2 regions of the Burkholderia sp. JKS000303 genome follow, and region 2 is predicted to be linked to the other one. Evidence: riboswitches for the same ligand, from Rfam matches in the RefSeq annotation. Region 2 holds a riboswitch; the other holds the start of a gene.
The links. A riboswitch is a leader RNA that binds a small molecule or an ion and turns the genes downstream of it on or off. The one in region 2 is predicted to bind manganese.

Region 1 (6,076 bases), on a different contig from region 2:
TCGTCGCGTCCGGGCAGTTCTTCGACTTCAGGTGGTTGACCGCGATCGTCAGCGCCTGCTTGCCGCCGATGCGGCGGAACGATTGCGCGAGCGGCTGGCGGTTCTTGTCGTCGATCGCGAGCGTCGACGCGCGGCCGACGGGTTCGACCGCGCGGCTGTCGTAGATCATCGCGACGGTGATCGCATCGCCGCCGAGGCGCGACACGCCCGGATCGACGACGCGCCAGTTGCTGCCGAGCTTCGCCGCGAGCTGACGCACCGCGCTCAGTTCGCCGTAGCCGTTGTTCTGGATTTCCATCAGGCCGATCACGTCGGCGTTCAGAGCCTTCAGCGCGCTGACGATCTTCGCTTCCTGACGCTGGAATTCTTCGTAGTTCTTCGCACCGCGGTTGTTCGGATCGTCGAAGCCGCCGCCGACGCCGTTACCGTTGAAGTAGTTCAGCACGTTGAACGACGCGACGCGCAGGTTCGATTTCGGATCGCGCGCGGGCGCATTGGTGCGCGGGTTCTCGCGCTTGTCGAACGCCGGCACGGCCGCGCCGGGCAGCGGCTGCACGCGCCACGCGCCGTAGCGCACCTCGAGCACGCCTTCGACGTTGCGCACGGTGTAGCCCGAGCGCAGCGTGTTCGCGGCGGACAGCTCCGGCGCCGGATACGGCACGGTGCCCGGGTTCTGCTTGTTCGAGCCGTCGTCGAGGATCAGCCGGTTGCGCGCGTTCGCATCAATCTGCGTCTGCGCCTGCGACGGCAGCACCACGCTCGTCGGCGTGCGCAGGCGGCCGTTGCTGAGCATCACGCTGCCGTAGCGGCCGAGCTCGTAGTTGTCGGTGACGGTCAGCGTCTGCGGCAGGCGCACGCGCATCCCTTCATACGCGGCGAACGCGTTCGCGTTGTCGACCGGCAGCGTGAGCGTCGCGGGCGTGACCGTCTGGCCGTTCGCGCACACCGCGATCGCACCGGCCAGCGTGAGCTGCGTCTGCCCGTACTTTTCCTCGACCTTGCCCGTCACGTGCACGAGATCGCCGGCCTGCGCGCGCGCCTTCGGCGCATAGACGAACAGCCCTTCCGATACGCCCGGCTGGTTGCGGCGCTGCGCGTCGGCTTGCTGGACGAAGAAGCCGCCGAAGCCGTCCGTGCCGCCGAAATCGGCGGTGACGACCGCTTCGATCGACACGTTCTGGCCGGCGAGCGGCGACGGCGCGCCCGGCCCCTGGATGTCGGCGATCGGCGTCGTGCTGCCGCCGCAGTTCGGGCTGACGGGCGCGGCCGTGGCCGCGAATACCGGTGCGGCGAGCGTGGGTAGCAGCAATAGCGGGGCAAACAGGCGGATTGTCGAGCGCATGACGGGAAATCCCGGTTGTGAGGGTGGCGAAAGCTTAGCGGCGCTTAATGACAGTTTCCGGTAATGATCGGACAGTCCGATGTAATTTTCGCGATGCTTGCCGAACGCAGGTGTGCCCGCCGCGCCGGGCACGCCGCAGCGGCCTGTGCGGGTGGCGGCCGTCGTGTGGCGCGTCGTCCCGGCGCCCCGCGCGAAGGGGGATATGCATCGCGGGGGCGGCTGTCGCGCCGGATCCGCGGCCGCCTCTGCATGCTTGCCGAAAGCATTCGGCTCGGCTAGACTGCCATTCGTCTTTGGGGAGTAGCCTGCTTTCCATCCCCGGAAAGCGAACGCGTCAACACACTCGGCCTGCGGCCGTGGCGCGTTCGGCCGAATCGGTCTGGCGAGACCATCGACGCATCACGTCGTTCCTGGTCGGACGTCGGCAGATGCGTCATGGTTCGTCTACGTCCGGCCCCGGAGTTCCCATGTTCGTCCCGCCCTTCCCCTCCCGTTTCCGTTTCGCTGCCGCTGCCCGCACGCCTGCCTGCGGAGGTGCCGCATGACGTTGATGCTCGTCGAACTGGCGTTCATGCTGATCGTCATCCTCGTTGCCGCCGAACTCTTCACCAATGCACTCGAACATCTCGGCGAACGGCTGAAGATTTCGGAAGGCGTGACGGGGTCGCTGTTCGCGGCCGTCGGCACCGCGCTGCCCGAAACGATGGTGCCGCTGCTCGCGCTCGCGGGCGGCACGTCGAATGCCGCCGTGAACGAGGAGATCGGCGTCGGCGCGATTCTCGGCGCGCCGCTGATGCTCGCGACGCTCACCACGTTCCTGATGGCGTGCGCCGTGATCCGTTCGCGCGGGCCGGGCGGCGCGATCGCGCCCGAACGCAGCGGCTTCGTGCGCGACCTGAACTGCTTCATAGCCGCATTCGCGCTCGCCACCGCCGCGATGTTCGTCCCGCATCACGTGTGGGCGGTGCGCGCGCTGCTCGCCGCGATGCTGGTCGGCATCTACGTGCTGTACGTCGTGATGACGTTCCGCGCGTCGACCCGGCTCGTCGACGCCGGACACGGCACCGAAGCGCCGCACGCGATGTTCCTGTCGCGCATCGGGCTGCCGACCAACCTGGCGACCATCGCGCTGCAGCTCGCGCTCGGCGTCGCACTGCTGGTCGGCGGCGCGAAGGGCTTCATTCACGGCGTCGAAGGCGTGTCGCACCTGCTCGGCATCTCGGCGCTGCTGCTGTCGCTGATCATCGTGCCGATCGCGACCGAATTGCCGGAGAAGGTCAACAGCGTGCTGTGGATCCGCCGCGGCAAGGACACGCTCGCGTTCGGCAACATCACCGGCGCGATGGTGTTCCAGGGCACGCTGCTGCCGGCAATCGGCATCATGCTGACGCCGTGGGAGCCGCGCCCCGAGGTGCTGACCGGCGTGATCGTCACGCTCGCGGCGGCGGCCTGGCTGCGCGTCAACGTGCGCGCACGCGGGCTCGCGATCGGGGCGTTGCTGGTGAACGGCGTCGGCTATGCCGGCTATCTGTTCGTGACGCTGACACGCTGAATGCGCGGCATTGCGCCGGGCGGGTCCGGAAGCATCACGACGCGTTCGGCCGCGCGTCGGCCTGCAGCACGTGCTGCACGGCCGGCCGTGCCCGCACCCGCTCGTACCACGCGCGCAGGTTCGCATGCCGGCTCAGGTCGAGGTCCGCGTTGTACACCGAGCGCATCCAGTCGGCCTTGCCCCAGCCCGTCAGCGCGAACAGATACGCATCGGCGATCGTGAAGGTCTCGCCCGTCAGGTACGGATTGCCGTCGAGCTGCCGGTCGATCCACGCGAAGCGGCCGTCGAGCTTTTGCCGCACCGGCTCGACATATTTCCCGGCCTGCACCGCATACAGCAGCGGAATGAAACCCTTGTGGATTTCGGTGCCGAGGAAGTTCAGCCATTCCATCAGCCGGTAGCGGGCGAGCGTGCCGTATTCCGGTGCAAGCCCCGCTTCCGGCCGTCGATCCGCGAGATACTGCGCGATCACCGGGCCTTCGCGCAGCATCGTGCCGTCGTCGAGTTCGAGCAGCGGCACGTAGCCGAGTTCGGTCACGTCGTAATAGTTGCGGCCGTCCTCGACCCGATGCTTGCGCGCGTCGACTACGACGATTTCCGCGTCGAGGCCTGCTTCGCGCAGCACGATGCAGATCGCCTGCGAACAGCTGCCGGGAGCGTGGTAGAGCTTCATGCGTTTCCTTGGTGGGTGGGTTCGTATCTCGATTCGCCGCGACGCGGGCGCTAATATCTCGCATCGCCGCAGCGATGAGAAGACGGCAGTCGTTTGTGCCGTAGTCACAAAAAAGTTACCGGGCAGGATCCGCAAGATGAAAACGAGTGCGACAGGATGTTCCGTGGAAGAAGCGATGCGCATGCTCGGCGGTCGCTGGCGGCTGCTGCTCGTGTCGTACCTGCTCGACGGGCCGAAGCGCTTCAGCGACCTGCGCCGCGACATGCCGGGCATCTCGCAGCGGATGCTGACGCTCGATCTGCGCGCGCTCGAAGACGCCGGCTTCGTGCGGCGCACCGTGTATCCGGAAGTGCCGGTGCGCGTCGAGTACGATCTCACCGCGGACGGCGACCGGCTGCGGCCCGTCGTCGAAGTCATGCGCGCATTCGGGCTGTGGCTGAAGGCGCGCGATGCGCAATGCGAGGCCGACGCGGAAACCGCCCTGCCCCGATAACCCCCACATCAAGAGAACCATCATGGAACTACACGCCACCGTCGGCGCGGCCACCTCCGACATCGACGACGACGAAAGCTGCGCGAACATCTATTGCCACGACGCGCAGCAAGACTATTGCTTCTCGCTGCTGCGCTTTCCGGAGGAAGCGTCGATCGAGGTGATGGTGCACGACCAGCTCACCGCGCACGTGAAGGATCTGACGGTCCGCCTGACGGGCGACACGATCAAAGTCGAGCTCGATGAACGCACCGCCGCGCGGCTGGACGGCCATACGCATTACGTGATCCATCTCGCGCCCGGCGAACACGATCCCGTCCTGCTGCGTGCCGCGCTGAAGGAAATCTTCGACGGCAAGAGCGGCTATCGCGACGACAGCGCAAGCGCGTAAGCCGGCCATGTCACGCCAAGCGTCAGAACACCGCTCATGACACGCCCCTCGCGATTCCAACCACTGCTCCGTCGCTGCGCGCTGCTGATCGCGTGCTGCGCGTCGATTGCCGCCGCGCACGCGGCCAAACCGCTGCTCACGTTCAAGGTCGACGACACCGTCACGGCCCGCGTCGAACGCGCGGACGGCACGCGCGTCACGATCCGCTTCCTGCCGAGCGGGAAAACGCAGACGCTCGACGTCGGCGTCACCGACGAGGAAGGTCATTACCGGCTCGCGTCGGACGACTACAACTTCGACGGCCACCGCGATCTCGCCGCGCACGCGCTGCTCGGGATGGTCAACGAGAGCTACGGCATCTTTCTGTACGACGCCGCACGCCAGCAGTTCGAGCCGCTGAAAATGCCGGCAGCCGACATGCCGCACGGCAACTGCGACGAGCTGATCAACGTGCAGGCGAAACCGAAGGAGCGCACGCTGTACAGTTCGTGCCGCGGCGGCCCGATCTGGTACACCGATGCGTATCGTTTCGACGGCAACGGCCGGATGTATCTCTATCAGGCAAGCGAAGCGATTCCCGACGATCTTCGCGACCTGCTCGACGGCGACGCGGGCCCGTCGTCGATGCTGCTGACCTACGACGAGCACGGCAAGCGCGTCTCACGCCGCCCCGATGCGTACGGCGGCGGCAAGGTCACGTTCAAGGTGCGCGCGGCCCGCCTGCCGCTGCACGATGCGATGAACGATGCGCCGACGCGCCGCTATGTCGTCGCAGGCGATACGCTGGAACTGGTCGATGCGAGTGCCGATTTCCAGTGGCTGAAGGTGCTGTACCGCAATCCGCGCGGCGGCACGACGCAGGGATGGGTCGCGGCGAAAGAAGCGACCCGCTAGTTTTACGGGCAGGTCCGGACAAGCGCCATCGCCGAAGGTAGTCAGGAATCTTTCATGTCGGTCACATCTTCGCTCACGACGTGGTGCGTCTGCGCCGCCGCCCTCGCAATTGCCGCGAGCGCGTTCGCCGACACCGACGCGCCTGCGTCGGTCCGGCTATCCAACGGGCACGCACTGCAACAGGACGGAAAACGCCTGGTGGAGGTCGACGCCGCGCATCGCCGCACGACCACCGTGCGCTTGCCAATAGCACTGCGTCGGGCCGTCGCGTCGGCGTCGAGCATCGGCTTCCCGTCGGCAAGCTCGAAAGTCATCGACGGCAAGGAGTTCGTCCTGGTCCTCGTCAATCAATCGTCGAGCGACAACCCGATGGGTTACTGCGGCGCCGGCGAGGAAGGTACGCTGTACGCACTTCAGGTCAGCGGGAACGTCGCGACCTCGCGCTATGCGATGCCGGTGCAAAGCTGCCTGAACGACATATCACTCGACACCGGCGTGAACAACCGGTCGCCGTACGGCGCGATCGAGTGGCTCGACGATCCGCCGGGCTTCAGAATCGCGTGGACCTACATCGGCCACGCGGGCCCCGCGACGCGTGAATATCGCTACGACGGCACCACGTTCGTCGAACGCGGCAAATAGCGCACGGCAGTCCGGACGGCAAAATCCCGCACGTTCACGCGGCTTTCCCACATATTGAGCGCGAAGCGTCCCATTAATAGGGATGCCTG
Region 2 (6,076 bases):
TCCAGTTGTGGAAGTACTCGTGGCCGACCACCGATTCGATGTTCGCGAAATCGGTGTCGGTCGCGGTCTCGGGGTTCGCCAGCACGTACTTCGTGTTGAAGATGTTGAGCCCCTTGTTCTCCATCGCGCCCATGTTGAAGTCGCCGACCGCGACGATCATGAAGCGGTCGAGATCGAGCTCGAGGCCGAAGCGTTTCTCGTCCCAGCGGATCGAGTGGATCAGCGAATCCATCGCGTGACGGGTCTTGTCGAGATCGGCCGGTTCGACCCAGACCTGCAGCAGCTTTTCCTTGCCGGAGCCGATCGTGATCTTCTCCTCGATCGCGACGAGCTTGCCCGCGACGAGCGCGAACAGGTAGCTCGGCTTCCTGAACGGGTCTTCCCACTTCGCGAAGTGGCGGCCGTCGGGCAGCTCACCGGAATCGACGAGGTTGCCGTTCGACAGCAGCACCGGATACGCGGTCTTGTCGGCGCGCAGCGTGACGGTGTACGACGCCATCACGTCGGGGCGATCGAGGAAATAGGTGATGCGGCGAAAGCCTTCGGCCTCGCACTGTGTGAAGAAGTTGCCGCTCGACACGTAGAGACCGGACAGCGTCGTGTTCTGGTCCGGCGCGCACGCGCTGTCGAGCGTCAGCTCGAATGCATCGGGCACGTTTTCGACCGTCAGCCCGTGTTCGTGCGCACGCACCGCGCCGTACGGCGCGCCGTCGAGATGCGCGCCGAGGAATTCGAGCGCTTCGCCCATCAGTTCCAGATGCGGGGCAGGGGCCGCGTCCGGATTGCGGCGCACGCGCATCGTATTCCTGACGATCGTACGGGCCGGTGCGAGATCGAATTCGAGGGCGACGGAATCGATGAGGAACGCCGGCGGCGTGTAGTCGGCGCGGCGAATCACGGTGGAGGAAGCGTTGTCGGACATGGTCGTCGAGATCGGTGGAGTGGGGATCGGGCCCGCCACGCGGGCCGGGCGAATCGGCCCATTGTACAAAGGCTTGCGGCCGCGTGCCGGGCGAACTTTTTACCGGTTCCGGCTGTCCGCGTATTATCGGCATCCCGTACGCTTCGCACGGTGCGACGAACGGGTGACGGATCGACGAGGATCGACATGAAACGCGAATGGATTCAACGCGGTGCGGGCTGGGCGGCGGTGCTGTGCGTGGCGCTGCTGACGGGCTGCACGAGCTACGTGACGACGCAGGTCACGGCCTTCTCCGACTGGAGCGGCAGCGACGCGACACGCACTTATGCCTTTACGCGCACCGATGCGCAGAAACACAGCATCGAGCAGTCGACCTACGAGCCGATCGTCGCGAACGAGTTGTCCGCGTATGCATTCCGGCAGGTACCGACGGTGCAGGCGCATTATCTGGTCGGGCTCACGTACGGGGTCGGCAGCGATCTCGTGACGGTGCCGCAGCCGGTCTACTACGACCCGTGGTTCATGGGGCCGGGGCCGTACTGGCGAGGCGGGCCGTGGGGCCCGTGGGGGCCCTGGGGGCCGGTGCCGGCCGGCTACGTCGCGCAGACCTACCAGGTCTTCGACTACACGCTCGGCATCCGGATCACCGAGCGCGCGACCGGCAAGGAGGTCTATAACGTGACCGCGCGCACCACCGGCGACAACGGCGCGCTGATGTATGCGATGCCGTTCCTCGCGCGCAGTGCGCTCGCCGATTTCCCGCTGGCGAACGGCGCGATCCGCACGGTGCGGCTGCCGGTCGACAAGCACGGCGGGCCGGCGGTGCCGCCGGCGGCGAACGAGCGTGCGGTGCCGGCCGCGCCGGCATCGGGTGCGGCGGTCGCGAAGTAACGCGCGATATCGGCGCGGCCGCCCGGCCGCGCCACGCCCGCGGGCGTCAGATCCCGACGCCGAACAACGCCAGTGCGCCGAGCACGACGAACAGCACGGCCGCGATGCCGTGCACGAGCTTCGTCGGCAGGCGGTGCGCGAAACGGTCGCCCAGCAGGATCGCGGGCACGTTCGCGAGCATCATCCCGAACGTCGTGCCGGCCACGACGCCGATGTAATCCTGGAAGCGCGCGGCCAGCGCGACGGTCGCGATCTGCGTCTTGTCGCCCATTTCCGCGAGGAAGAACGCCACGAGCGTCGCGCCGAACACGCCGAGCCGCGAGCGCGTCGCATTGGCTTCGTCGGCATCGAGCTTGTCCGGCACGAGGATCCACAACCCCATCGCGATGAACGAGAACGCGAGCGCCCAGCGCATGATCGACGGCGTGACGAGCACGCCGAGCCATTCGCCGAGCGCACCGGCGAAACCGTGGTTGACGAGCGTCGCGACGAGCACGCCGAGAATGATCGGCACGGGCTTGCGATAGCGCGCGGCCAGCACGAGGGACAGCAGTTGGGTCTTGTCGCCGATTTCAGCGAGGGCGACGGCGCCGGTGGAGATCAGGAAGGCTTGGGACACGTATGGGGTTCCACGGGCCGGTGTTGTGCGTGCGAGCGACGATCCGCCGCGCGCCGGGCCCTGAAGCGGCGCGCAGTGAACCATCGGTCTCGCCAGGCCTCGGTGGCTGCGTCCGCCATGGCCGTACGGCCAAGTCTGTTGACGGACGCCTCCGTCACGATGCGCGCCGGGGGCGCGGGACATCGAGCGGAGCGGCTACTCCCCAATGAGCGGCGAATTCTAGCACGGCGCGTGCCGCGTGCGATGTTCCGCGAGAATCCGGCGGCTCCGGCATGCGCGACAGCGTACGCCGGAGCAGGGTGGAGCAAACGGGACGTTACGCGGAGGCGCCGCGCGCCGCGCCGCGCTCGTGCACGAGCCGGCCGGCCGCGTACGTGCGGTACACGGCGCGGTCGTCGCCGAGCAGCGCGAACGCGAACAGCAATTCCTCGAGCGAGTCCGCGCGCTTGGAGCGGCGTGCGAGCAGCGGCGTCGCCTGCGGGTCGAGCACGACGAAGTCGGCTTCGGTGCGCGGCGCGAGCGTGCCGACGGTGTCGGCGAGATCGAGTGCCTGCGCGGCGCCGGCCGTCGCGAGCCAGAACATCCGCGTCGCGGTCAGGTGGTGGCCCGACAGCCGCGCGACCTTGTGCGCCTCGTTCATCGTCTGCAGCATCGAGAACGACGTGCCGCCGCCGACGTCGGTCGCGAGCGTGACCGGCACGTCGTATTCGCCGGCCTTGTCGAAGTCGAACAGCCCGCTGCCGAGGAAGAAGTTCGACGTCGGGCAGTGTGCGACGACGGTGCGCGTTTCGGCCATCCGGCGACGGTCTTCGTCGTCGAGGTGGATGCAGTGGCCGTACACGGCGCGCGGACGCAGCAGCCCGTAGCGGTCGTAGATGTCGAGATAGCTGCGGTGGCCGGGGAACAGCTCGGCGACCCATTTCACTTCGTCGACGTTTTCCGCGACGTGACTCTGCACGAACACGTCCGGGTGGCGGCGCGCGAGTTCGCTGCACGCCTCGAGCTGCGCTTCGGTGGAAGTCGGCGCAAAGCGCGGCGTAAGCGCGTACATCTGGCGGCCGTTGCCATGCCAGCGGTCGATCAGCTCGGCGCTGTCGTCATAACCCGATTGCGCGGTGTCGCGCAGGAACTCGGGGCAGTTGCGGTCCATCAGCACCTTGCCCGCGATCATCCGCAGGTCGCGCGCGTCGCTCGCCGCGAACAGCGCGTCGGCCGACTGCTTGTGCACGGTGCAGTAGACGAGCGCGCTCGTCGTGCCGCACGCGAGCAGTTCGTCGACGAAGAAATCGGCGACTTCGCGCGCATGCTCCGGATCGCCGAACTGGCGCTCGGTCGGGAACGTGTACTTGTCGAGCCACGGCAGCAGGCCGGGCGCCGGCGACGCGATCATGTCCGTCTGCGGATAGTGGATGTGCGTGTCGATGAAGCCGGGCACGATCAGCTTGTCGCGCAGATCGTGGACGATCGCATCGCGCGCGAGCGTCGCGGCGAGCTTCGCATAGGGGCCGGCCGCGACGACCTTGCCGTCGTCGACGATCAGGAGGCCGTCGGTCTCGTAGTTCGCGGCCTGGCTCGACTGCGCCGGGTCGCCGTTGAAGGTCAGCAGCTGGGAACGGAAAGCGGTTTGCGTCATGACGAATGATCCTGCATCAAGGTAAGGCGAACAGAAGAAAACGGTCGGCGCCGGGCGCGCGACAGGGTGGACGGCGCAGCCGGCGTCCGCACGCGGTGACGATGCGCGCGTGGCACGGGCGCGAAGCGTGACGCGCTGCGGGCTGCGATGGCGCACACGAGCGCAGCGGCCAGGGCAGCCGGCAGCGCCGCGATTGCAGTGGCAAGCGTGACCGGCACGGCGACGAACGGCACGACGAGCCGCAACGACAGGCGTTGGCGCGCGACGGCGGACAGCGTCGTCGCCATGCCGGCGACGGATGCCGTGCCCGCCAGCACGCACGGTGCACGACCGGCGCGGCGCAGTGCCGAGCCGGTCGTCGCGAAGCGGATGTCGTTGCGGTGTTTCATCTGTCTGGTGAACCTCGATGCCGGCGCATTACGCGGCCTGCCAGTACGTATCGAGACGCGCGATCAGCGCATCGCGCTGATCGGCGTCGACGAACGACGCCTCGAAGCCGTTGCGGATCACCGCGTGCACGTCGGCGTCCGTCAGTTGCAGCCCGTCGACGGTGGCGAAGTAGTTATCGTTGACGTAGCCGCCGAAATAGGCCGGATCGTCCGAGTTGATCGTCACCGCGACGCCGCGATCGAGCAGCGCCTTCAGCGTGTGTTTCGCCATGTCGTCGAACACGCACAGCTTCAGGTTCGACAGCGGGCACACGGTGAGTGCCGTGCGGGTGCGTGCGAGGCGTTCGACGAGTGCCGCGTCCTCGATGCTGCGCACGCCGTGGTCGATCCGGTCGACCTTCAGCACGTCGAGCGCTTCGTAGATGTAGGCGGGCGGGCCTTCCTCGCCCGCATGCGCGACGAGCTTCAACCCGAGTGCGCGCGCCTTCTCGAACACGCGCGCGAATTTCGTCGGCGGATGGCCGAGTTCGGACGAGTCGAGGCCCACGCCGATCAGACGATGGCGATAGCGCTCGAACAGCGGCAACGCGGCTTCGAACGTCGCGAGCGCGTCGTCTTCGGACAGGTGGCGCAGGAAACACAGGATCAGCTTGCTCGACAGCCCGCGCTGCTCGGCATCGGCGAGTGCGCGGTCGATGCCCGCGACGACCGTGTCGATCGGCACGCCGCGTTCGGTGTGCGTCTGCGGATCGAAGAACAATTCGGTGTGGACGACGTTGTCGGCGAGCGCGCGCTCGCAGTACGCGGCCGTCATGTCGTAGAAATCCTGCTCGGTCAGCAGCACGCTCGCGCCGGCGTAGTAGATGTCGAGGAACGACTGCAGGTCGGTGAACGCGTACGCGGCGCGCAGCGCGTCGATCGAGTCGTATGCGAGTTTCACGCCGTTGCGCTGCGCGAGCGCGAAAATCAGTTCGGGCTCGAGCGAGCCTTCGATATGGATGTGCAGCTCCGCCTTTGGTGCGCGGGCAATCTTGTCCTTGAATGTCGGGGTCATGGCGTTGTTCTTGGTCGGTCAGAATGTAGGGGAAGCCTGCGCGGGCGCGTTCGCCTCGACGGCCTGCAGCAATTGCGCGGCCACCGAGATCGCGATGACTTCGGGCGCCTTGTCGATGATGCCTTCGACGCCGATCGGGCAGCGCATCCGCGCGACCTGGGCCGGGTCGATGCCGATCGCAGCGAGACGATGATCGAACTGCACGCGCTTGGCGTGCGAGCCGGTCATCCCGAAGTACGCATAGTCGCCGCGTCGCAGGATGCGCTCGGCCAGCACGAAATCGAGTGCATGGTCGTGCGTCATCACGACGAAGTACGCGTGCGGCGGCGCTGCGTCGACGGCGTCGGCCGGGGCAGCGAGCGCGTCGATCGCGAGATTGCCGATGCCGGCGAGCGCGTCGGCCGGCGGGAACACCGCATCGGGTCCGTCGATCCAGCGCACGTGGCACGGCAGCGTCGCCAGCACTTTCACGAGCGCGGTGCCGATGTGTCCGGCGCCGAACAGCACGACGGGGAACGCATACGGTGCGATCGTTTCGGTCATCAGCGACACGCCGCCGGTTTCCCAC

Region 1: another riboswitch for manganese. It lies ahead of BX604_RS31285 (sodium:calcium antiporter); the one in region 2 lies ahead of BX604_RS02535 (TMEM165/GDT1 family protein).

Annotation. Positions count from the first base shown of each region.
Region 1 is NZ_PDBZ01000003.1:733,319-739,394, reverse strand. It holds gene BX604_RS31290 (ExeM/NucH family extracellular endonuclease) at 1-1,342, opposite strand, end outside; yybP-ykoY riboswitch at 1,626-1,801, shown strand; gene BX604_RS31285 (sodium:calcium antiporter) at 1,884-2,894, shown strand; gene gstA (glutathione transferase GstA) at 2,929-3,567, opposite strand; gene BX604_RS31275 (winged helix-turn-helix transcriptional regulator) at 3,704-4,060, shown strand; gene BX604_RS31270 (hypothetical protein) at 4,083-4,451, shown strand; gene BX604_RS31265 (XAC2610-related protein) at 4,488-5,345, shown strand; gene BX604_RS31260 (hypothetical protein) at 5,400-5,987, shown strand.
Region 2 is NZ_PDBZ01000001.1:532,755-538,830, reverse strand. It holds gene pepN (aminopeptidase N) at 1-922, opposite strand, end outside; gene BX604_RS02540 (DUF4136 domain-containing protein) at 1,109-1,813, shown strand; gene BX604_RS02535 (TMEM165/GDT1 family protein) at 1,860-2,432, opposite strand; yybP-ykoY riboswitch at 2,511-2,648, opposite strand; gene guaD (guanine deaminase) at 2,749-4,065, opposite strand; gene BX604_RS02520 (hypothetical protein) at 4,062-4,352, opposite strand; gene BX604_RS02515 (adenosine deaminase) at 4,483-5,508, opposite strand; gene xdhC (xanthine dehydrogenase accessory protein XdhC) at 5,527-6,076, opposite strand, start outside.